Regions from separate parts of the Paenibacillus sp. 4624 genome, predicted to be linked through region 4. Evidence: riboswitches for the same ligand, from Rfam matches in the RefSeq annotation. Region 4 holds a riboswitch; each other region holds the start of a gene.
What was found. Region 4 has a riboswitch for thiamine pyrophosphate ahead of thiM (hydroxyethylthiazole kinase). Riboswitches for the same ligand answer to the same signal wherever they lie in the genome.
Positions count from the first base shown of each region.

Region 1: it holds a riboswitch for thiamine pyrophosphate, as region 4 does, so the genes downstream of both, ABIE27_RS28240 (hypothetical protein) here and thiM (hydroxyethylthiazole kinase) in region 4, are expected to answer to the same signal.
Region 2: it holds a riboswitch for thiamine pyrophosphate, as region 4 does, so the genes downstream of both, ABIE27_RS25375 (ABC transporter substrate-binding protein) here and thiM (hydroxyethylthiazole kinase) in region 4, are expected to answer to the same signal.
Region 3: it holds a riboswitch for thiamine pyrophosphate, as region 4 does, so the genes downstream of both, ABIE27_RS09065 (thiamine phosphate synthase) here and thiM (hydroxyethylthiazole kinase) in region 4, are expected to answer to the same signal.

Region 1 covers NZ_JBNDJR010000018.1:60,688-65,846, forward strand. Annotated here, with positions in the region: gene ABIE27_RS28225 (aspartate/glutamate racemase family protein) at 10-687, shown strand; gene ABIE27_RS28230 (hypothetical protein) at 813-1,256, shown strand; gene thiC (phosphomethylpyrimidine synthase ThiC) at 1,911-3,731, opposite strand; gene ABIE27_RS28240 (hypothetical protein) at 3,797-4,123, opposite strand; TPP riboswitch at 4,120-4,233, opposite strand; gene ABIE27_RS28245 (IclR family transcriptional regulator) at 4,395-5,138, opposite strand.
Region 2 covers NZ_JBNDJR010000013.1:27,276-32,434, forward strand. Annotated here, with positions in the region: gene ABIE27_RS25355 (UbiD family decarboxylase) at 1-467, shown strand, start outside; gene serS (serine--tRNA ligase) at 539-1,837, opposite strand; gene ABIE27_RS25365 (hypothetical protein) at 2,551-2,730, shown strand; gene ABIE27_RS25370 (hypothetical protein) at 2,785-3,300, opposite strand; TPP riboswitch at 3,421-3,533, shown strand; gene ABIE27_RS25375 (ABC transporter substrate-binding protein) at 3,749-4,789, shown strand.
Region 3 covers NZ_JBNDJR010000003.1:312,634-317,792, forward strand. Annotated here, with positions in the region: gene ABIE27_RS09055 (hypothetical protein) at 1-274, shown strand, start outside; gene ABIE27_RS09060 (ABC-F family ATP-binding cassette domain-containing protein) at 329-1,882, shown strand; TPP riboswitch at 1,922-2,031, shown strand; gene ABIE27_RS09065 (thiamine phosphate synthase) at 2,290-2,943, shown strand; gene thiO (glycine oxidase ThiO) at 3,001-4,269, shown strand; gene thiS (sulfur carrier protein ThiS) at 4,266-4,469, shown strand; gene ABIE27_RS09080 (thiazole synthase) at 4,553-5,159, shown strand, end outside.
Region 4 covers NZ_JBNDJR010000006.1:4,492-9,650, forward strand. Annotated here, with positions in the region: gene thiD (bifunctional hydroxymethylpyrimidine kinase/phosphomethylpyrimidine kinase) at 1-511, opposite strand, end outside; gene thiM (hydroxyethylthiazole kinase) at 511-1,320, opposite strand; TPP riboswitch at 1,507-1,609, opposite strand; gene ABIE27_RS14925 (radical SAM/SPASM domain-containing protein) at 1,840-2,721, shown strand; gene ABIE27_RS14930 (S-layer homology domain-containing protein) at 2,968-5,159, shown strand, end outside.

The DNA.
Region 1 (5,159 bases), on a different contig from region 4:
GCCTATCCTATGAGCACGATTGCCTGTTTCCACGCGCATCACTCCAATATCCGCTTGATTGAACAAGCTCTGACTTCCTATAATATCGAACTGGTTCACTATGTAGACCCTGGTCTGGATCGGCTAAAGCATGATGAGGATTTCAGCAGTGCCCTTGTTCGGGAAAAAGTAAATCAGACGCTGCAATGGATAAGCCGCTGTCACGCAGATGCCATTCTTGTCACGTGCACCTTGTTCGCAGCCGTGCTGGATCAGACGAAAGAACCGTTGCCGATTCCGGTAACGGGTATTGACGATTCACTGCTCACCATGATGCTAACCCATCCGAAGAGGTATTTGCTCGCGTTCACCAACCCCGCCACCGTACAACCTACAATGGCTCGATATCGTGCGTATATCGATCGACATTCGGCAGCAAAGGACAAGCCTGAGCTTGAATCCGTGTTGTTGCCAGGTCTATTCGACATGGTTATGCGTGGCGATCAGGAAGGCTACCTCGCGGCATTGAAAAATGCATTGCAACAGCTTGCTCTTGAACGCAAGGATACCTGTCTTGTTACTGCTCAGCTCTCGATGGCCCCAGCCGCTGAGCAGGTGTCTGCTGATGCAGACGTTACCATCTATACTCCTCTTTCGGGGTTAGGTGCGAGTCTGGAGCAGGATATCGGTATCACGAAGATCGTTTAAGAGACGAACATAACATCCTTGTTGTGCTTTATCTCATCGTGTACTCAGCACATCCGTTTCACATTGTACTTATTTCATCATAGCTCTACATGCATGTACACTTTTATTTCGGAGGGAACGAAACCATGAAACGTCTCGCTGTAGAACCAGGTCAATCCATCGGGGATATCCGGCTAGGCATGACACAGAATGAAGTTGAACAAACGGAGGCTTTCAGCTTTGATCCCAAAGTGGAGTATGATGCTCAAGGCAAGGCACATTTTATTGAATTTTATGAAAGTGATGAGTATACGTGTATGCTGGGAGAACTCGATCTGCTCGGCACCGAAGCTGACGTTCTGATTCCGCAATTGGATGCCATTGCACCATACGATCGTGAAGACCCAGAGCTCGGATGCAGTTTCCAGTTTGATCAGATCGGCTTGATTCTGTGGCGTCCAGTACCCATGAACCGAGAGGATATGAAGGAGCCGTGGTTTCTGGAGATGCCGCCCGAAAATCAGCAGGATGAAATGAAGCATCTCTGCTTCTCAACAGCAGCCGTTTATGCGAAGGGATACTACGAGTAAGCATGATGCGATTCCTGTTAGAGGATTTATACAATCAAAAGATGATCGCAGGAGAATTCCGATAGCCCCTTCTTACCGCTAACGATCTGAGAGAACGCTATTTGCCTCATATCAGCTTCATTGGAATTCTAACGATCATGAGAAACCTTATTTTAGGTTTTCAGCAGCGAATCACCCCTTTTTCGGCTAGTTTCAGCGAAATAGCGTCGCTGGGGATCGTTAGAATTTTTTTCGCGGCAAAAGCGCCAAAATAAGGTTTGTGGAGATCGTTAGAATCTAGATTATTCTCTGTACAGATTGGGGAACCACCTGACACCTTAATATAAAGATACGAGGTAATTAATATTATGAAATTTCTTTATATTCTTATCCTGTTCATATTAGGTATGAGTTGTTCCGCTATCCTGCATGCAGGTAATTTAAGATTGTCCGACGGTCTATTATTTGTAATCGCTGGTATCTTGTTTCGTATATGGAACAAAATTGATTAGGGCGTGTCTGAAAACGCTGAAGGAAGCCTATTTTGCCAAACATCCGTTCCAAGCTACGAAGTTCCCCACAGGCGTGCCAGGGCACGTCAAGGGAAACTGACGCAATAAAGGGCAAAAGGCCGGTAAAAGATTCACTTCAGTGGTTTAAAGACACGCCCTAGTATTACCTCGCCCGGTACTCCTCAGCCTTCGCCTGCATCCCGGCGGCAACCGCTTCCTCGTCGTTCAGGCCGCGATCAGCGGCAAAGGCACGGATGTCCTGCGTGATGCGCATACTGCAGAACTTCGGTCCGCACATGGAACAGAAATGTGCCTCCTTCGCCCCTTCTGCGGGCAGCGTCTCATCGTGGTAGGACAGCGCCCGTTCCGGGTCCAGGGACAAGTTAAACTGATCTCTCCAGCGGAACTCAAAGCGTGCCTTCGACAGCGCATCATCCCGGCGCTGGGCGCGCGGGTGGCCTTTGGCTAGATCGGCGGCATGGGCGGCTATTTTATAAGCAATAACCCCTTCACGCACATCATCCTTGTTCGGAAGCCCCAGATGCTCCTTCGGTGTAACATAGCAGAGCATAGACGTACCAAACCAGCCAATCATCGCCGCACCAATGGCAGACGTAATATGATCGTATCCGGGTGCAATGTCTGTAGTCAGCGGCCCGAGGGTATAAAACGGTGCTTCCTGGCAGATTTCCATCTGCAAATCCACATTCTCCTTGATCTTGTGCATCGGTACATGCCCCGGCCCTTCAATCATCACCTGTACATCATGCTTCCACGCGATCTGTGTTAATTCCCCGAGCGTTGCCAGCTCTGCCATCTGTGCCTCGTCATTGGCGTCGTAGATGCTGCCTGGACGCAGTCCATCCCCAAGCGAGAATGCTACGTCATACCTTTTCATAATTTCACAGATTTCTTCAAAATGGGTATACAAAAAGTTCTCCTGATGATGTGCCAGGCACCACGCCGCCATAATTGACCCGCCTCTAGACACAATGCCCGTCATCCGTTTCGCTGTCATCGGAATATATCGGAGCAACACACCTGCATGAATCGTAAAATAGTCCACACCCTGCTCCGCCTGTTCAATCAGCGTATCTCGGTACAACTCCCAAGTGAGTGCCTCCGCCTCGCCATTCACCTTCTCCAGCGCCTGATAGAGCGGTACCGTACCAATCGGCACTGGGGAGTTACGGATGATCCATTCCCGTGTCGTATGAATGTCTTTGCCTGTAGAGAGATCCATCACTGTATCCGATCCCCAGCGCACAGCCCAGGTCATCTTCTCCACCTCTTCCTCAATGGAGGAAGATACGGCGGAATTGCCGATATTAGCGTTGATCTTCACGTGAAAATGACGACCAATCAGCATCGGCTCACTCTCCGGGTGATTGATGTTGGATGGAAGAATCGCCCGGCCACTCGCCAGTTCCTGCCGCACGAATTCAGGCTCTACGCCTTCACGAATAGCGGCGTACTCCATCTCTGGCGTAATCACACCCTGCCGCGCATAATGCATCTGCGTGACACACCGCCCAGCCTGGGCACGTAACGGTTGCCCGCGGAATCCCGGATACTCCTCTGCCCCGGCTCTTCGCCCTCCAGGCTTCAATCCGTTATCCTCCGGTTTAACCGCTCGCCCCTTATATTCTTCTACGTCACCGCGCTCCATGATCCAGTGATTTCGGAGCGCAGGTAATCCTTTACGAATATCCATCTGGAATTCGGGATCGGTCATCGGGCCGCTCGTATCGTAGACACGCAGCGGCTCATTATGCTCCACCCCTTGGGGAGTATGGGTATCATGAAGGGCAATTTCACGCTCCGGTACAGCAATGTCCGGTCGTGAGCCCTGAATGTAGACTTTGCGGCTGCCCGGGAAGGGTTGAACCCCTCCAGCCGCTCCGGTTTTCTTTTCCACCGGATGACCATCGCGAACTATTTCCTCAATTCCTATCTCTTGTCCCGTTTGGTTGCTTGTATTCATGTCTCCTGTTTCCTCCTCTGTGATCTTCTTTAGCCCATGTCGTCCAACATTATGACAGCTTTGACTTACACACCTGTCTGGATAAATGCAGAGCACAGAAGCACAGCAGGAATGACCCTGCACAAGCAGCCAAAATGATCCAAGAGACAACTTTTATGTACAGTCAACGAGAGAACCGCGATCACATCACCTAGAAATCCAGGCATGTATGCCGCAATTGTTATGCTGTCACTGCCATGGTGAAACACAACACATGAATCTCTGCTTGCCGCTGTAAATAAAAAAGCCGGTTCCGAAGGAACCGACTGATGTCCATCACCATACACGCAACAAGGGCATCTTCTGCCATACAGCATTGATCCCGGGTTAACGACTGTGGTGTTTGTGGTCATGTGGCCGATTACTTCCCTACGCTGGTATGATCCAGATCAGGTGCAAAGGGTCCGGAATCTCATGCGATCCCGTCTCAGTCCGGACAATTCGGACTCCCCCAGTAACGTAAACGTATTGCGGCGATCAAGCCGCTGTTCAACTTGAAAAATAACATTCAACCGACCCCGCCGGGTCGTCCATTACAGAGTAGCGTAATCTGGACATAAATACAACCTTAATATTCCAGAGAGAAAATTCCTTTTGAGCAAAACTTCAAGCAAGAGCCCGCCCCTATGGCAACATCAATCCCATTTGCACCGCTGCTTCTTTCAACACAGGTGCGTACTCATGTAGTGTCTCTTGCGAGAGCCTGCTAACAGGTCCAGACACGGAAAGTGCTGCTGCAATGTTGCCTCTGCGATCCATAATTGGCACGGACACAGCGGCAGCTCCCGGCTCGCGCTCCTCATAACTCGTTGCATATCCGCTCACACGAATGTCTTCCATCTGTGCCAGATACACGGCCGGATCGATGAATACAGGCCATTCCGGCCCATTCATCAGTTCCTCCCGATCCTCATCTGCGGCAAATGCCATTAACACTTTGCTGGAAGCGCCTACGGAAAGCGGCAGTCTGACACCTACAGGCGCGACCCGCCGAATCGCCTGATCACTCTGCACGGCCTGAATCCGAATCCGCTCACCGCCGTCACGAAGATAAAGACTTACCGTCTCGCCCAAACGATCGCGCAGTCTCTCCATTGCAGGTAAAAGCAAAATTGCAGGATCATCACTACGTGACATATGCGCTGACAGCTCCCAGATCCGAATACCCAGCCGATACTTTTCGGTTGCTGCATCACGTATCACGAACCCCCGATCCTCCAGTGTAGCCATCAATCGATGCACCGTACTTTTGTGCAAACCGATCTGGCTGGCAATTTCGGTGAGTCCAAGATCACTGCGCGTGGTAAAACATAATAATATATCCAGCGCCCGTTCTACAGCCCGGACGGTTAACTTGCGGTCTTCCATGGCATGATGCCCTCCTCATGT
Region 2 (5,159 bases), on a different contig from region 4:
ATCCAGCAATCATTGTTGGTGGACATGCCGTTGAACTATATACATCTGGAAGCTATAAGACAGCTGATGTTGATCTTGTAATGATCCGAGATGATTTAGCACGAGCCCTATTTGATGAACTAGGTTTCGTCCGAGAAGGAAGGCATTACTATGTATCTGAGATGGATATACCAATTGAAATCCCTTCGGATACACTTGAGGGTTCGAAAGAAAAAATAATCAAATTAAACACACCAGAAGGTTATTGTTATGTGATTGGAATAGATGATCTGATCCTAGATCGATTAAGAGCAGCCGAGTTCTGGTCTGATGCCCGTAGCCTGGAATGGGCTCGTTACCTCATGTATAGCCAATTCGATAACATTGACCTGACATATATAAGGAATACGGTAAACATAGAAAATATCAAATTGGCATCCCGGTTTGAAAAAGAATATCAATGGGTTATTGACCATATGTTTGAATAAAGAGGAACCCGATGCGGGCTCCTCTTTATTTGCTCCTTTCATTTCATTAAGTTGAAACCACTGTATTTCTTCTATTTACCCTGCTCATGCTCTGGCAAAATCAGGCGTTCGGCCCCTGCCATATATGGACGCAAAGCTGCCGGAATATAAATGCTGCCATCTGCCTGCTGATGGTTCTCCAGTAACGGGATCAAAATACGCGGCGAAGCTACGGCTGTATTGTTGAGCGTGTGGCAGTAGACCAACTTGTCGTCTTCATCACGGCAGCGAATGTTCGAACGGCGAGCCTGAAAATCATGCAAATTCGACGACGAATGAGTTTCGCCATATGCTTCGCGGCTTGGCATCCATGTTTCGATGTCATACTGTTTGTACGTTTTCTGCGACATATCACCCGTACATACCGCCACTACACGATAAGGCAATTCAAGCTGTTGCAGCAATTCCTCCGCATGTCCCGTAATTTCCTGCAGCATCCGTTCCGATTCAGCCGCATCCGGCGCACACAGGATGACCTGCTCTACTTTGGCAAATTGATGTACACGGTACAAGCCTCGTACATCCCGTCCTCCCGAGCCTACTTCACTGCGGAAACACGTCGATACTGCGGCCAGCTTCACGGGTTCTTTCACATCAATTACTTCATCTGCGTAATACGAAACCAGCGGTACTTCCGATGTGCCAACCAGCCATTTGTTCTCTCCTTGCAACTCATACACCTGATCCCGGCCTGTCGGGAAAAATCCGGTGTTCACCAAAGTACCCTCCCTGACCATGAGCGGAACCTCCAGCGGGGTGAATCCCTGCTTCAGCAACAGGTCCAGTGCAAGTTGCTGTACCGCCCGGTGTAACAGCAAACCTGCTCCCTTCAATACATAGCTTCGCGTTCCACCGATTTTCACGCCGCGTGGAATGTCGATCAGTTCGTGCATCTCCCCCAGCTCGACATGATCTCTGAACTGGTAGTCAAACACAGGTAGCTCCCCAACTCGCCTTAGCTCTACATTATCTTCATCCGACAAGCCCACAGGTGTATCTGGCGACACAATATTGGGTACCAGCCATTGTAGTCTGGTCACTTCCTCCTGCACTGATGCCAGCTTTGCTTCCTCTTGCTCCAGCTGTTCATTCAATTGTTTTACCTGTGCCCGCATCTTCTCTGCTTGCTCACGCTCACCCGACTGCATTAGCTTCCCGATCTCAGCCGACAGCGTATTGCGCAGACGACGCGCTTCTTCCGTTTGTTGCAAAAGCAATTTACGCTCGTCATCCCGCTGTAGTAACACAGCAATATCAACCTTAATCTTCTTCCCGTCTGCCGCCGCCTGTACCTCTTCTGCATGTGCCCGAACCCACTTCATGTCTAACATGGTCACCGTCTCCTTTGGCTAAAAAAATACAAAGAGCGCCCTCATCCCTTGGGACGAGGAGCGCTCTGCTCGCGGTGCCACCCAACTTGCCGAATCGGTTCAAATCTCCTGATTCAGCCTCTTGGTCCGCGATAACGGGCGGTTCCGGTTAACTTGGGAAAGTTTTAATTCGCTCCCTGGCGAAAACGCCTCCGAGTTGGATTCTCTTCAACGGCATGATCCGATCTGTAATTGTGTTTCTCAGTATATACGAAGACGGAACAACATTGCAACTGCTAGATGCCCAATTTTAATAAAAAATGAAGCTTCCTTTTTTATCACGTTTGTCCAAACTCTAAGCCGTTACAGTTCCCTCTTACGTATCTTTCCAAAGCTGGATCAAGTAAAATTGAAATAACTTCTAAGACAACAAGGAGTGATTGCATGTTTTACTTCATCATCTTTCTGCTCATTAGCATATTCGGGTTCGTCTTTGGAACCAGGGCCCTGCTCATACCGAATTCTTGGCCATTCAATCGTAATAAAGGCGATTTACTTCAATCGGACATCGTCAGTATTAAATTTAGAGGTGTTCTCCTTCTTGCGATTAGCATCGTGATGGCTTTAGCCTCGATTAAACAATTAGTCGAGTAATCATTTATCAAGATTTACAGTGTCTCAGTAAACAGAACGCACTATGGTAAAATCAGTATATTGAAGGGAGGGGTTGCTTCATGAATATGGAACCCAACCAACTGAATACACCCCAAGGCGAAGCCGCCAAACAAAGAGCAGATGAACTTGCCCGCCAAGCTCAGCGAGGCACATGGTTGAGTGGAGTTTTCACCACGATCATTATTGCTGCTGTGATTATTGGTATTTTATTTTGGATCGCTTACGGTAGAACTTCTTAAATCATAGGATTGCCCAGGAAATACTTTTGTCATAATGGACTGCGATACGATGATTTAAACCGACACAACGGCTGCTGGTCCCTTGAACAACTTGCCAAATACATAACGCACTAGCGGCCCTAATACAATCAACTGATACGGCAATGCCAGACCGAAGTTACGTACAATCGTATGAAGATAAGCGTTGATTACGGAATCTCCTTCTAGCTGACCTGCAGTATAGGCAGTAATGATGCCATATAAAGACATAAGCAAAACCATGCCGATCACCATGAAAAAGGACATCGTAACTACACCTTTGATTTTACTCGACCTCGCAAATGAGAAGGAAAATGTAATTTTTCTCGCTATCGGCCCCACGATAAACGATTCCACAAAAAAGGCAATAACAAAACAAAGCACAAATTGGAGAAATAGCTGCATGACGGACATCTGACCTAGCATGCCTGTATGCCATAGATTGAAGGTCATCATTACTACGACCATTCCTGTACACATCATAAGTCCAAAAACAACTTGTTCTTTCTTGCTAACTGGCAATATACTCATCCTTTCTGTAACTTGGATCATTATAGACAATCGGGCTCCCCTCACATAAGTGAACATTTTGTGAAAACTTTTTTAGTCCAACTCATGTAGACACAATCCTGTCCCTGGCCTATAATTACATCTAGTAATGCCCGTAACTTCATAGTTTCCCAGGGGAGTCGGAATTGGCCGGCTGAGAGTGTATCCCATCAAGATACTAACCCTTAGACCTGATCTGGATCATGCCAGCGTAGGAATCGGAGTATATTGGAACGGCACAGCTATAAGCTGAATGCCACTCTCTCACGCCTGCACGCGTCCCGGATTACGGGGCGCTTTTTTTGTTTTCTTTTGACAAGCAGAAACAGAAAAATGACGTTATTCGGATAACCCGCGAGTATAAATCTGTCGATTTATGCAAAAGGATTGGATATGAAGCCAAGGAGTACCCCGTGCCATCCGGCCGGACATAACGAAGGAGAGAATCACGATGAATTGGCGTAAAACGATGGGAATGTTGCTCATGTGTGTGCTACTAGTTACCGTGGCTGCATGTGGTGGCAAAGAAGCCGCTCCAGCAGAGCAGCAAGGTGCGACTGGTTCGGCGCAAACCAATGAGGAGAGCAGCACTGCACTGAAAGATGTGAAGGTTGTGCTCGACTGGACTCCAAATACGAATCATACCGGTCTGTATGCAGCGGTGGACCAAGGTTTTTATAAAGCAGCAGGTTTAAATGTGGAGATTGTACAGCCAGGAGCCGGTGGTGCAGATACGATGGTTGCCTCGGGTGAGGTACCGTTTGGCGTCAGTTATCAGGAAAGTGTCACTCAGGCACGTACGCAGGACGTTCCACTTGTGTCGATTGCCGCAGTTATTCAGCATAATACTTCTGGTTTTGCCGCTCCAGTAGATCGCAAGATCAAATCACCTAAAGACTTTGAAGGTAAAACTTATGGCGGCTGGGGTTCCCCGGTAGAAGAAGCGGTGATGCAATCCATTATGGAGGGCGAAGGTGCTGACGTATCCAAAGTCAAAAAGATTAACATGGGCGATGCCGACTTCTTCACAGCTGTGAAACGGGACATCGACTTTGCCTGGATTTTCTATGCCTGGACGGGAATTGAGGCGGAATTACGCGGAGAACCGATTGACATGTTATATGTAAAAGATTATGCCAAAGCGCTGGACTATTACACCCCTGTACTTGTGACCAATGAACAGACGATTCAGAAAGACCCTGAACTGGTGAAAGCTTTCCTAAAGGCCACTTCTGAAGGATATCAATATGCGATAGATCACCCTGAAGAAGCAGCGAACATTTTGCTCAAAGCTGTTCCCGATCTGGACAAAGAATTAGTAATCGCAAGCCAAAAGTGGCTCAGCCCGAAATACAAAGATGATGCACCACGCTGGGGTGAACAAAAGGAAGAGGTATGGAAGAACTACACCGACTGGATGTTCAGCAAGAAACTGCTGGATAAAGAGATCGATGTAACGAAAGCCTACACCAACGAATTTTTACCTCAGTAATATTAAATCTAAATGTAACCATGAAATTTGTTATTTACACGTTTTGAAAGAAGAGGGCAGGAAAAAATTGGAGCGAAGCAATCACTCATAAGGTTTTCAATGGAAAGCTACCCCAGAAGCACGCTTTCTCCTGAATTTTCTTCCCACAATTCAATGGATAAGTTAACTTTTTGTACACAAGAATCGGAGAGGGCAGAACCCCTCTACAGAAGCGAAGCAGTCGCCCGCATCCCCGAATTTACTCGTCTTGATAATTAAACTATTTATTTACACAAAAACGGAGGGGACAGAAAAAACCTGAAAAAGCGGAGCTAAAAGCTTTCTGAAAGAAAGCTAGCATCGGAAGCATACGCTTCGCCTTTATCACCGG
Region 3 (5,159 bases), on a different contig from region 4:
TATGGCTTTTATACAGGGTATCGCTGTAGGGGATCAGAAGATTAACAATTATGCCATTGGTGGAGGCCGTTTGGTCAAAAAAACGGCTGTTGTTGGCGGGATTGACCCCTCAACAGGAATTAAATATTATCATCCTGCCACCTGTAACCCCGGTTTTCGTGCTGAAGAGGTGTTTACAACTGCAAAGCAGGCAGCCGCTAGAGGTTATTTCGAATATGATTGCTCCGCCCATGTGTCATTACTTTCAGAAAAGACTGAACCTGTGCTAGAATAGGGTTTTGGAACGTGAACTAAAAGTAATGTAAATAGATAGGAGCAGTCTCATCTTATGAGTTTATTGTCAGTAGAGAACGTCAGTCACAATTTCGGAGACCGTACGTTATTTAAAAATGTTTCGTTTCGTCTGCTTGCTGGAGAACGAGTGGGTCTAGTTGGAGCTAATGGTGCAGGAAAATCAACTCTAATGAATATCCTCACCGGAAAATTGCTTAAAGATAGCGGTAAAGTGGAATGGACGCCTAAAGTTCGATATGGCTATCTGGATCAACACACCAAGTTAACACCAGGCAAGACCATTCGTGATGTGCTTAAAGATGCTTTTCTGCCGCTACTGGAACTGGAGAAGCAAATGATGGCAATTACGGATCAGATGGCTGATGCTGATCCAGACAAACTTGAGCAGTTACTTGAAGAAATGGGCGATATTCAAGAGCAACTCGAACAGGGCGATTTTTATCTGATCGATGTAAAAGTAGAAGAAATGGCAAACGGTTTGGGATTAAATGCAATTGGCCTTGATCGGGATGTTGCTGCTCTTAGTGGTGGACAACGTACGAAAGTCCTGCTTGCGAAATTGTTATTGGAGAAACCCACTGCCCTATTATTGGATGAGCCGACAAACTATCTGGATGTAGAGCATATTGAGTGGCTAACAAGATATTTGAAAGACTACCCATATGCTTTTCTATTGATTTCCCATGATACAGAGTTCATGAATGAAGTGGTTAATGTCATCTATCATTTGGAATTTGCAAAACTGACGCGTTATGCGGCCAACTATGAAAAATTTCTTGAAATGGCAGATATGCAGAAAGCACAGCATATTGATGCCTACGAGAAGCAGCAGGAATACATCAAAAAGCAGGAAGATTTCATTCAACGCAACAAGGCTCGAGCTTCGACCTCTGGTCGAGCGAAAAGCCGGGAAAAACAACTTGGAAAGGTCGAGCGAATTGATCGGCCAGACGAAGCAGCAAAACCAACATTTAAGTTCAAGGATGCCCGCGCAAGCAGCAAAACCGTTTTTGAAGGCATTGATTTTGAGATCGGTTATACGTATCCATTACTCCCCAAGATGACCATGACGATTGAACGTGGCGAAAAGATCGCGATTGTGGGATGCAACGGTGTAGGTAAATCTACACTGCTCAAAACGATCCTGGGCAAAATAGCGCCAATAAGCGGAAAAACGTTTCTCGGAGATTATTTGGAGACAGCTTACTTTGAACAGGAAGTACGAGCTGGAAATATTACACCGATCGATGATGTGTGGAACGAGTTTTCACATTTGACACAGAACGAGGTGCGAGGACATCTTGCGCGTTGTGGGCTCAAAAATGAGCATATTACGCGTCCACTTAACATGCTTAGCGGTGGGGAGCAAGCCAAAGTCCGATTGTGCAAACTGTTGATGCGTGAAAGCAACTGGGTTTTGTTTGATGAGCCGACGAACCATCTGGATGTCACAGCAAAAGCTGAACTGCAGCGTGCGTTGAAAGAATATAAGGGAACCGTTTTACTTGTATCGCACGAACCTGATTTTTATGAAGGCTGGGTCACCAAAACATGGAATGTAGAAGAGTGGTCCGAAAAAGCACGATGACAAAAAAATCCGATTGTGGTAATATAGGCTACAACTTCATATGAACACTAGGGGGGCCGCACGATGCGGCTGAGATGGAAGAATGCGATTCTGGACCCTTTGCACCTGATCTGGATCATACCAGCGTAGGGAAGTGGCGCGTTTCAGCGAAAACGGTAGTAAATTGATTCCTAACGTAAAAATGGGATCTTATTACATCGTAATGACAAGCGTTTGAATATCGAATAAACAGTTATCGGTTTGACTAATTGAACTGTTTACCAGGTTTGTCACACGTTTGTTATTGAACTGAACCTTTTTATACGCAGCCACTCCCCTACGGGAGTGGCTTTTTTGATTACAAATTTGTCATTACAACTTCTCCAAGCTTGTAGCTGAAAGGAGCGAGAACAAGGTTGAATGCCAGGATGTCAGAGCAAGATCAAGAGCGTGAACAAGATTGCCCCTTATTTGAACTACATGTAATATCCACGAATAGAGGGGAAAAAGAAGTTATGTTGAAGGCAGCCAAGCAAATCTGGCCTTACGTGCATTACATTCATATCCGGGAAAAGCATCTTTCACTGTATGAACGATACAACTGGGCAAAGTTGATGGCAGAGTCTGGTATTCCATCTTCCCGCATTGTAATTAATGGCGCGAAACGGGCTGCACCTGGTGATATTTTTCAAGGGATACATTGGAGCCAAGACATGCTGGAAAGAGCAAAACTAACAGTAAAGCCGGAAAACAAGCATGATCTGCGGCTTCGATTGGGGATATCGGTGCATTCGTTGCACGAAGCGAAAATTGCCGAAGAGTATGGTGCAGATTACCTTTTTTTTGGGCATGTGTATGCAAGTGCAAGCAAACCTGATGTAGCAGCGAGAGGGTTAGATGCATTGGCGGAAGTATGCTCCAGTGTAAAGGTTCCTGTTATTGCAATCGGCGGGATTCAGCCGTGTAACATTCGGGCTGTCAGGTCTGCGGGAGCCGGGGGTGCTGCTGTGATCTCAAGTGTGTTGAAACATGCAAACCCTGGTTATGCTGCTGCGCTCCTTAAACAGGCTGTGGAAGCGTGATGTGATTTCTTTCCGATCAAGAGCTGGAAATAATGCCAAGCCGAGAAGATGTGAACGTTGTTCAAACAAGGAGATGACAAAATGGTACAGAGCGGACTGAGTCAACCTGAGAAAGTCATAGGTTCATCATATAATCATGCTAAGTTTAAGCTGCTGACCCCATCTGAAAATTCAACGAAGACCCCAGAAATCTGTCATGCAGAAACCATCATTGTGGGCGGTGGAGTCATAGGCTGTGCGATTGCTTTTGAACTGGCATCCAGAGGTCAGGAGGTACTTCTTGTTGAGCAGTCGGAGATTGCCAGCGGAGCTTCATGTGCAGCTGCCGGCATGCTGGCAGCAGAAAGCGAAGATTTTGCACATCCATTCATGGCAAAAGCCGCGCATGAAAGCAGGGAATTGTTGCATAAGCACAAAGAGCAAATATCCGCTATAACTGGTATGGATATTGGCTTAAGGCGTAGCGGATTTATCACACCCTTTCGATCATACAGTGATCTAAGTAAGTACAAGGATAGACGAAATACTACTTCGGGAGTGCAACAACTTTGGTGGGATCGAAGCACGGTGCAACGAGAAGCGCTATGGTTGAATCGGGATACGTACGGCGCTTATTACCGATCGCTCGAGAGCGAAGTGTTGCCCGTGTCATTGACGAGAGCTTATGCGAGGTCGGCTGAAATGATGGGTGCCCGCATTTTGGAAGGCGTTCAAAATGTTCGTCTGGTCGTAGATAACCATGGTGTTCGAGGGATTAAAACTGCTAAGGGAGAGGTGTGTTGCAAACATATCATCATAGCTGCTGGCCTACAAGGGGAGCAACTCATGCATCAAGTGGGGGTCGCTTTGCCTTCAAGTCCGGTGAAAGGTGAAATTATGGCCGTTCGGTTTCCTATAGATCAGGCTGGAGGCAGACCCGATCGCACGGTATATGCAGAAGATGTCTATATTGTTCCGAAAGCCAACGGAGAGGTGTGGATCGGCGCAACCAGTTTGCCAGGAAGAAAAGATCACAGCGTATCGGCTAATAGTGTGCAACGATTACTTGGAGCGGCAAGTTATTGGATTCCGGGAATCAAAGAAGCAGACTTTGTGCGGGCATGGGCAGGTATAAGACCTTCCACCCCTGATGGGCTACCGTATATAGGGAAATACGAGCAAATACCTGGCTTGTACACAGCGTATGGTCATTTTCGTAATGGAATATTGCTTAGTGCAATCACAGGTCGCTGGATTGCAGACCTATTAGAGGGGAAACGTGCGGAAGAGATCGGGATTGAAGCATTGTCGCCCGAACGATCGAACAGAAAGGGAGTGATGTTGTGAACATTATCGTGAACGGCCAAAAGATGGAGGTTGACGACGGGTTAAATCGTGTTGACAAATTACTGCATTCATTCAACTTGCAAGTGAAAACGGTGGTAGTTGAGTTGAATCGTAATATTTTGACCAAAGATCACCATGAAACAACAACGCTAAGAGAAGGAGATCGGATAGAGATTGTTCATTTTGTCGGAGGGGGCTGAGCAAAGTAATTCGTAGACGTGGCTGAATCTTGTTGATTTGGTAGTTGGTATTGGGAAGTTGTTAAAACCTAGGAGGTTAGAAGATGTTGACAATTGGTAAATACTCTTTTGAATCAAGGTTGTTGCTTGGAACAGGAAAGTTCAGCGATATGGAAGTACAGAGTCAGGCCGTGGAAGCTTCAGGTACGGAAGTGCTTACCTTTGCTGTACGCCGTCTGAATCTGGAGGATACAGGCGCGCAGCACTTTCTGGATACGCTGGATCTGAGCAAATACACGCTGCTGCCTAATACGGCAGGAGCTTCGACTGCGGAAGAAGCGGTGAGAATCGCTGAGCTTGCGCGAGCTTCGGGGCTTTGTGATATGATAAAAGTCGAAGTCATCGGAGACGGAGTAACGTTACTGCCTGACCCACTTGAAACGTACAAGGCTTGCAGCATTTTGCTCGAAAAAGGATTTACCGTGTTGCCCTATATTTCGGACGACGTTATTTTAGCTAAACGGCTTCAATTGCTTGGTGTACATGCAGTCATGCCTGGAGCTTCGCCAATTGGAGCGGGTAGAGGAATCATAAACCCTTATAATCTTGAAATCATCATAGAGCAAGCGGCAGTGCCTGTTATTGTAGATGCAGGTTTACGCTCCCCCAAAGATGCCGCTTATGCCATGGAACTTGGGGCTGACGGTGTAT
Region 4 (5,159 bases):
ACGTTGAACCCATCTGTACCAATTGCTTTGCGGCTTCCTCACGCTCACTCAGGTTCCGAATCGACCTCCCAATAAGCAGTTCGGCTTCAGGGATGTTAGGTGTGATAAGCAAGGCAAGGGGGAGCAAATCCTGGGTGAGTGCTTGCACAGCCTCCTGCTGGAGCAGGGGTGCACCGCCCTTGGCAACCATCACGGGATCAATCACCAGATTAGACCAGCTGTGCTGCTGACATTTTGCCGCAACAAGACGAATAATCTCGGCACTATATAACATACCTGTCTTGACGGCACGCGGCTGAAAGTCGGCTCCCGTTGAATCAAGTTGCTGGACAATGCCATCGTAATCAATCGGAAAGACGCCTTGAACCCCTGTTGTGTTCTGCGCGGCGATTGCAGTAATAACCGTCATCCCGTATACACCAAGTTCTTGAAAGGTTTTGAGGTCTGCCTGAATTCCTGCACCGCCCCCGTTATCGGACCCGGCAATCGTTAACGCTTGAGCAATATTCATCACATACCTCCACGAGTCTGACGAATTTGTGCATGCTCGGAGAACAGCGAAGGTGTCATCTGCGCCAGTTGATTTAACAATTCAATCTGGAAGCTGCCCGGCCCCTGATGAGCCGTTCGTGCTGCAGCCTGTTCAGCGGTTACACCGTAGGTTGTAACAGCCTCGACCACACTGTTCAGCATATCGTTTCCCGGCTTGGCGATTGCAACAAAAGCACCAATCACCGAGCTTAGCAGACAGCCTGCACCGGTAACTTGGGTAAGTAATGCATGTCCGTTGCTTGTTAGGAAAGTATGATATCCGTCTGTAATAATATCGTACTGGCCTGTAATGACGACAATACAGTCAAGCTGCTGCGCTGCCCGCTCGGCAATGCCAATCCGGTCCCCCTCGCCAACCCCGGCATCCACACCTTTGATATTCCATGGTACACCAATGACATGGGCGACTTCGGCGACATTACCTCTTAATACCGTAAGACGAAGCTCACGAACCAGCATTTGTACCGTATCCGTACGATATGCTGTGGCTCCTGCACCAACAGGATCAAGGACAACAGGCACATGATGTGCATTAGCCGATTGTCCGGCTAAACGTATCGCTTGAACGACCTTTTCATCCAATGTGCCGATGTTCAGAACCACCGCTCCGGCCATGCGAGCGACGTCAGCGACTTCTTCATGGGCATAGGCCATAAACGGAGAGGCTCCAAGGGCAAGCAGACCATTTGCCGTAAAAGGAGCAACCACAAGGTTGGTAATATTATGAACCAAAGGATTGAGTGAACGTACACGTTCAAGATAAGACATCGTCATTTCCTCCTTGTTTCGAATTTTATTTTGATTGGCTAGTTTCTCGGTCATCAAGCAACCAGCACATAAGTAACCACATCGCCAAAATACAAAAAAAGCCCCGCCCATTTCCGGAGAAATGAGCAGAGCTATACGTTTTAACTGAAGTTGATCCCCATCAAGGATAGAGATCCCCCACTGCCACTAAAAGCCGCTCCACTTCCCTCCGCTGGTATAACCCAGATCAGGTTCAAAGGGTCCGAATCGTCGTATTCGTCTCAGCCGCAAGGCTCCCCCAGTGCAAATGTACAAGATATGCAGTTATGTACTCAGCATATATCCATCTTGACTTAATGTAAATAGGGCGGGGACTTAAGTCTTGAAATGGGGATAAAAAAATACACTGGACTTTGTTACTGATCCGCTGTTCTGATTTACCTTAGCTCGTTAAACCGATATAATGAGGATTGGCTCATATGGCCGTACTACGAATGAGGGCAGGACCGATGTTCCTCCCGGCAGAATGGGGACCCTGAGTTGAAAACGTTCAAGAAAGTATATATTGAAATTACGAGCATCTGTAATCTGGCATGCAGCTTTTGTCCACAAACGAAGCGAGCCAAAGGATTCATCGACCCTGAAGTCTTTAATAATATATTGGATCAGATCAAACCACACACAAAACATATTTACCTGCACGTCAAAGGGGAACCGTTGCTTCATCCCAAAATTGACCTGCTGCTGGATATGGCTCATGCCAAGGGATTTAAAGTAAACATTACGACCAACGGTACGCTACTGCCGAAGACACAGCATAAATTATTGGGTAAACCTGCACTGAGACAGATGAATTTCTCGTTGCACAGCTTTGACGGTCATGAAGGTTCTACCGATCGTGACGGATACTTGCATAACATCTTGTCTTTTGTTCGTGAAGCCGTGAAACATAACGTCATTGTCTCGTTCCGACTATGGAATCTGACGCAGGATAACTTCACCAATGCTCAGATGAATCGAAATCGGGAGACGCTTGAGGTGCTGGAGCAGGAATTCAATCTGGATTTTCGCATTGAAGAAAAGGTTGTTCCGGGCAGCGGCGTAAAAATTGCACCCAACGTATACCTGAATCAGGATCATGAATTCCAGTGGCCAAGTCTCGATGCACCTGAAGATGATGGAAAAGGGTTTTGCCATGCACTTCGCAGTCAGGCAGCTGTGCTGGTCGATGGAACCGTGGTTCCATGCTGTCTCGATGGAGAAGGTGTCATCAACCTTGGAAACATCCATGAAAAGAATTTTTCCGATATTGTGGATGGAGAGCGTGCGAACAATCTGGTATACGGTTTTTCCAAACGGGAAGCTGTAGAAGAACTTTGCCGCAAATGCGGATACCGCCAGCGTTTTGGAGCAGGAGCCTAAAATCATACGACAGATAACTCAAGTGTGTTATTCGGTAATATTCCGAGTAGCACATTTTTTTTATTATTAGGAAATAATAGGCAGCATTCGATTCATGATTTCAACTATTATGTAAAATGATAGTCTATTAATCTTGTTTTTATAAATTTACATGGTATTATTATCCTATTGATCATAAAGGGGGAGTAGTACTAAAGTTACATTTTTTGTGTTAATAACGGACGTTTAAGAGGAGTGTGTCGAGTTTTGAATTCAAAATGGAAAAAGTTTAATCGAAAGTTGTCAGTAGTACTCTCTACATCATTGATTGCCTCTATGTTTTCTATGCAATTGCTAGCCTCGGCGGAAGTGACCTCATCATCTGTAACGTCATTTAAGGATCTTGAACAATCGTATGCCAAAACAGAAATTACGAAGTTAATTGAAAAAGGCATTTTATCTGGATTTGCGGATGGAACATTTAAACCCTCAGATTCAGTAACACGTGCTCAATTGGCAAAGATTATGGTGGGTGCGCTTCAATTAAAGCCTGACTCTACTGTAGCTAGTTCCTTTAAAGATGTGGACCAATCCAAATGGTACGCTGGCTATGTATCTGCACTCGTTCAATCTGGTGTTGCCCAAGGAACCTCGAAGGATACGTTTTCTCCAGATAAAAAAGTTACGAGAGAGGAACTGGCTGTATTCTTCGTAAGAGCATTCGGCTGGGAAACAAAGAATGCACCAACTCAAACAACGAAACCACAGCTCGCTGATATGGATAAAGTATCAGATTGGGCGAAGGATTCTGTGTCACTCGCATATCAATCCGGATTTATTAAAGGTATTGTTCAGAAAGACGGAACAACAACGTTTAATCCAACGGGTGTAGCGGATCGACAAGCATTGGCAAGACTTGCTTATGAGTTTGTCATGAATAAGTCTACATATGAACAATTTATGATTCCTGCGAAGACAGAAGAAGGTACGGACAATTCCAACCCCACAAAACCAGAAACAACGAAGCCTTCTGAAAACAGCAATAAAGGTAACAGTAGCAACAATAGCTCTACCGGGGATAATGGAAACAATAACAACACAGGTGGAAATAATGGAGGAGGTCAACAAACTTCCAGCAAAAACCTCACTTCTCCAGGCACATACACTCTGGGTAACGTAACTGGTAATGTCACGATTGGTTCTCAAGGTGTAATTCTGAAAGACACTAAGATCAATGGTAACCTTCAAGTTCTCGAGTCTGTAGCTAATGGTGATGTTACACTTGATCACGTTACGGTTACAGGAACAACTAGCATTAAAGGTGGAGGACCTAACAGTATCCATGCACTGAACTCTGTTCTTGCGACTGTAATTGTAGATAAGGCAGATGGAAGTGTTCGTTTGGTTCTGGAAGGTGCGAGTGATGTACAACAGATTGAAATCAAGTCTGGAGCCATCGTAAAGAATGATTCCACAGGCGATGTTGGTCCAATTGAATTAACAGACTCTATTCCACATAATGCTGCGGTAGTGTTGAACGGAACGTTTGACTCTATAATGGTTCATGCAGAGCAGATTTCAGTAGAGTTTGGAGACAACTCTAGCATCGGGAATCTCGAGGTGTTCCAACAAGCACTGAATACGGTTTTCAAAATCAATCAAGGTGCAACCGTAAATCGCGCGATACTGGACGCTATTGTACAATTCTCTGGAGCAGGTGCGTTAACTTCTGCACAAGTCAATGTAGAGGGAAGTGACTTTAGCGGGCTTCAACAGCATCCAAGAATTGAAGCAGACCCTACAGTGACTAGTTTGGTATACTTACCTGAAATTATTGATCTTTCAGCTGTAAATGCAACGAAACAAATTGTACTTACAGGTGTAACAGGCTCAGCGAACAAAGATGTGACATCTCTTGCAAGCTGGGAAGTGGAAAATAACGGCATTGTCACTGTAAATAACTCTGGTAAAATTCAAGCTGTAGCTAACGGTACAACCGTTGTGAAGGCTAAATATGGAGAGTATCAAATCCAAGTTCCAGTGACTGTTGCAGTATATAATGAATTGACACACCCAAGACTTGAAGGGGTTCAGGTTACAAATGGAAGTGCTAAACTGACATTTACCAATGGATTGGATGTATCTGAACTGACTGCTGAAGACTTTGTGGTACATGCATACTATAACGGTCAAGAGCGGGAACTAAGTAATTTACAGTATCACAATGGGGAATTTACATTTAGCCCTATCGATAGCTACGGTTCCACATTGTACATTACCGTTGATTCCAATACGGACAAGACTCAGTTTGCAGGAAGCCAAAGTGCTTCTGTAAAACTTACCGGATTCGGTGGACGTATTAAAGATGTCGCTGGAGCACCAGTAGCCAATTTGCAGATTTCTTTCAGAAAAGGTCTGGATAACAAAACGGGTGAGATTGTTGGTACGGTAACGACAGA